DNA from 2 places in the Clostridium sp. 'deep sea' genome. Region 1 is predicted to be linked to the other one. Evidence: riboswitches for the same ligand, from Rfam matches in the RefSeq annotation. Region 1 holds a riboswitch; the other holds the start of a gene.
What was found. A riboswitch is a leader RNA that binds a small molecule or an ion and turns the genes downstream of it on or off. The one in region 1 is predicted to bind thiamine pyrophosphate.
Positions count from the first base shown of each region.

Region 2: it holds a riboswitch for thiamine pyrophosphate, as region 1 does, so the genes downstream of both, thiC (phosphomethylpyrimidine synthase ThiC) here and thiS (sulfur carrier protein ThiS) in region 1, are expected to answer to the same signal.

Region 1 covers NZ_CP063353.1:1,711,122-1,713,538, reverse strand. The annotation lists gene IMX26_RS08050 (GntR family transcriptional regulator) at 1-174, shown strand, start outside; gene IMX26_RS08045 (aminoglycoside 6-adenylyltransferase) at 456-1,319, shown strand; TPP riboswitch at 1,398-1,506, shown strand; gene thiS (sulfur carrier protein ThiS) at 1,638-1,829, shown strand; gene thiF (sulfur carrier protein ThiS adenylyltransferase ThiF) at 1,819-2,417, shown strand, end outside.
Region 2 covers NZ_CP063353.1:229,917-232,333, reverse strand. The annotation lists gene thiC (phosphomethylpyrimidine synthase ThiC) at 97-1,410, opposite strand; TPP riboswitch at 1,481-1,587, opposite strand; gene IMX26_RS01130 (ABC transporter permease) at 1,705-2,417, opposite strand, start outside.

The DNA.
Region 1 (2,417 bases):
GCTCGTTTTTTACAGTATATAAATTATGTATTAGAAGATAGATTATGGTTTCAAGACTCATTAAGAGGAATAGCAACAGCAATAAAAAATAGAGATATAGACCAAGCACGTAAAGCAACAGAAGAACATACCAGAATATTTTTAGAGCAATTGTCTAAGAGGTTTTTTGGATAAAAAACATTTTAAGTAAATGACTACAGGGGGTTTGCATAATAAGCGAGCCCTTTGCTTATTTTAATAGTAAAGTGCGGTTAGTTGGGTCTTTATTAAAAATTATATAAAAATAAGTGAAAGAAAAATATAAATATAGTTAATGTATCTGACAATAGCGCCGATATATTGATGTAGTAATTTTAAGCAAAATAGCAAATACATTTATAGCTATACTAAGAATAATTATAGAACAAACAAATAAACAGTTAGCTAATGATTAATACAATAAAGGGAGAAAAACAATGAATTTTAATTCATTAATTCAAGACGATATTATAAAGATAATACTCAATTTTGCAAATAAAGAAACCTGTATTAGAGCTGTTTTACTTAATGGTTCTAGAGTAAATAAAAATGCTCCAGTAGATAAAATGCAGGATTACGATGTAGTATTTTTTATAAAGGATCTTGCAAATAATGACTACCGTATTGATGATAATTGGATTTATGACTACTTTGGTAATCCTGTAATTGTTCAACAGAATGATAATAAGAATAATTCATATATATTTTTAATGCAGTTTGAAGACTTTAGAATAGATTTATCATTTGAGTCACTAAAAAAAATGTCACAGCGAGCTAAACAAGATAGTCTTAGTATGTGGTTATTAGATAAAGATAACATGGCACCAAAGTTACCTGAGCCTAATGAGAGTAGCTATTTTATTCAAAAGCCAGATGAAAAAACGTATAATGCTACTATTAATGAAGCATGGTGGATACAGCCTTACATTGCCAAAGGGATTTGGAGAGATGAGTTTCCATATGTACGTAGAGTATATGATGTTTATTTAATGAAGGCAATTAGAGCTTTAATAGATTGGGATATTGCCTATAACTATAATTGGAAAGTTAACTTAGGTAAGGCAGGCAAGTGGTATAAAAACTATCTAAATAAAAAAGAATATCAAGAATTTATTGAGCTTCATGCTACCACAAATTATGAGCAAATTTGGGATAGCCTCGAAAAAGCAGGCAATTTTATACGTAAGGTTGGCTCTAGGGTGGCAGATAAACTCAACTACCAATACCCATTTTTAGATGACGAAAGAGTACGAGTTTATTTAAGTAAAGTAAGAGAAGAACTAAGAAATAATAATAATTAAAGTGTTAGTAATAACACATATTTTTACAGTTCTATTGTAAAAAATATAAAGCTATGCTAAAATCTCTTTAGAAAACTTAATAAAAACTAGGGGAGCCTGTATAAATAGGCTGAGAAAGAGATGTTATCTCTGACCCTCATAACCTGATGTGGATAATGCCATCGTAGGAAAGTCAGATATAATATGTTAACTATCTATCACAAATTTCTTAGGATTTGTGATTTTTAATTTTAAAATATATGTTATGAGGGGAGTAGAGATTATTCTACTTCTTTTTTATTTATTATTTGCTCTTTTCCCTAGAGAAAGGAGACTATTATGATAGTTAACGGTAAAGCAATGAAAATTAATAATATTACTATTGCCCAGCTACTCACTAAGTTGCAGCTATCACAAAATAAGGTTGTTGTTGAGGTTAACCTACAAATTATTGCTAAACAGCATTATGATAGTTATAAACTTAAACAAGAAGATAAAATTGAAATTATTAGCTTTGTAGGTGGTGGTTAAAATAAAAATTTTGGTAAATGAAAAAGAATTTAGGGTGACAGCTAATACAACAGCGTTTACAGTGAAACAAATTTACAAAGCTAATGCTGATATGGTTATTTTAAATGGCTTTATTATAAATAAAGATGCTGCTCTTAAAGAAAATGATACACTTACCCTGATAAAAAGGGGTGAAATTCCCTTAAGAGAAGAGCTTGAGAGTCTTTTGATAGCTCGGCATAGTCCGGGCGTGCATAACAGAATTAAAAATGCTAGGGTTGCCATAGCTGGCTTAGGTGGATTAGGATCTAATATTGCGGTATCATTGGCTCGCATTGGTATTGGCCATTTAACTTTGCTAGATTTTGATATTGTTGAACCTTGTAATTTAAACCGACAGCAGTATTTTATTAAGCACATTGGTATGAAAAAAACAGAGGCATTAAAAGATTTACTTTATAACATTAATCCCTATGTTGAAGTAAAAACGCAAGATATATTTATAGAGGAAAACAATATAGAGCAGTTATTTAAGGATGCAAATATAATTGTAGAGGCATTAGATAGTGCAGTTTCAAAGGCAACTCTTATTAATACAGTAATGTTAAA
Region 2 (2,417 bases), 1.5 Mb from region 1:
CTATACTCTTAGAATCACCTATTGAACATACTATTTTCCCATCTAAAGTCAATATTTAATAAAAAACAGATATCTCTATCTGTTTTTTATGTGTTACTATTCTTTTCTTAATATATTTACATCTTCACCTTTTTGCAGTTTATTCATGGTTCTTACTGCACACATTTTTCCACACATACTGCAAGAGTTTTCTACCTCTGTTTTAACAGACTCGCGATAGCTACGAGCCTTTTCAGGATCAATTGCTTCTTTAAACATGGTGTCCCAGTCTAAATCTCGACGAGCTTCGCTCATACGATAATCCCACTCTTTAGCTCCTTTAATGCCTTTAGCAATGTCAGCAGCATGGGCAGCTATTTTTGTAGCAATTATGCCCTCTTTCATATCATCTATAGTAGGTAACCTTAAATGTTCAGCTGGTGTTACATAACATAAAAAGTCTGCGCCATTAGCGGCTGCAATAGCACCACCAATAGCACCTGTTATATGATCATAACCGGGAGCTATATCAGTTACTAACGGTCCAAGTACATAAAATGGAGCATTATGACACAGCTTTTTCTCAATCATTACGTTTGCTGCAATATCACTAATGCTCATGTGTCCTGGTCCTTCAATCATAACCTGAACATCTTTTTGCCATGCTCTTTTGGTTAACTCACCTAAAATTAAAAGTTCTTGAATTTGGCTAGCATCAGTAGAGTCATGTAATCCACCTGGTCGCATAGCATCTCCTAAGCTTAAAGTTATATCATATTTACGACAAATTTCTAGTAATTCATCAAAGTGTTCGTAAAATGGATTTTCTTTATTATTAAGTTTCATCCAAGCATACATTAATGATCCACCACGTGATACTATGTTCATTAAGCGTGGGTTTCTATCAAAAACTTTGGCTGTATACTGATTAATTCCAGCATGAATAGTAACAAAATCTACTCCATCCTTACCGTGTTCTTCTACTACTTTTAAAAACTCTTCGGCTTTAATCTCAGATAATTCTTTTTCATAAAACCCTAAGGCATCATAAACTGGTACAGTTCCTATCATGGCTGTACTATTATTAATAAGTTCTTTTCTAAAATCATGGGTTTTACCATAATTAGATAAATCCATTATTGCTTCTGCACCCATATTAATAGCAGTTAAGGCCTTATCCATTTCGCCATCATAACAAAAAGCGTCTTTACTTACACCGAGGTTTACATTAATCTTAGTTTTTAATCCCTCGCCAACACCCTCTGCTCTTAGACTTGTATGATTTATATTTGCTGGTATTACAATTGAACCCTCTGCTACTTTTTTACGTAAAACATTAACATCCATTTGTTCTTTTTTAGCAACCTCTAACATTTGAGCAGTATTAATTCCTAATTTGGCTGCCTGCATTTGTGTAGAATATTTTTTCATATCTTTCCCTTTCTCTATTAAACATTTAAAAACAAAAAAAGCATAACCTAGGTTTATGCTTTAAGTAATACAATAATAATACATACTTCCCTACGCTAGCATGACCTAGATCAGGTAAAGGGTCGAAACTCAAGGTTTCCTCTCAGCAATCACACAATTACTCCCCTAGTTACATATTTAGTTTTCAAACACAATATAACACAGTAGTTAGTTAATGTAAATGTTTATTTGTAATATATTAAACCTTAATGCCATAGTGTAGCATTACGGCAATTGTTATATTTTGTACTTGTTTTAAAAGGTGCTTTTTAATACTTCATTAATAAATTTTCTTTTTGCCTGAGTAAAAAACATTACTTGTAGTAATAAGTAAAATATCATGCTAATTGTTAAACATAGTAGTATTTTAGTCATATATAAAAAGCTATGATATGTAGCGAAAGTAAATGCTATAGCCATTATTCCACCTAAAAATACTGGCAATAAAAACACTAAAATCAACTCTTTGCTTATGATTTTCTTTAAGGCTTCATTATTCATACCTAATTCATTTAATGTTCTAAATCTTTTTCTACTATGCTCTAAGCTGTTTATAACTCTTAAATAGAGTACTACTCCACTAATCACAAAAAAGATAAGGGCAATGTAAAACATAATAAATATAGTGAATTTACTAGCCACTCTAGAGTTTTTTATGTACTGTTGTTTGCATATAGGGTAACCAAAGTTTTTAGCTGCTTTTGATTGAAATTTTCCTTTTAAGCTTGTTGTCTTAATCTGTTCAAATTTCTGCATGAGATTATTTTGAATTTTAATTGTTTCTTCTAAGTTATAATAATTATAGGTATAATAGGTAACAAGATCTGCATTAGTTTCTTCTATAATTTTATTATAAAAATCATCTGTAACAACAATTGTACATCTTCCTATATTGCTTAGGTTACCAATATAAACTTGCTTTATTAGGGTTACATAGGTTATTGATTTGTCTTTGGTTGTGATTGATA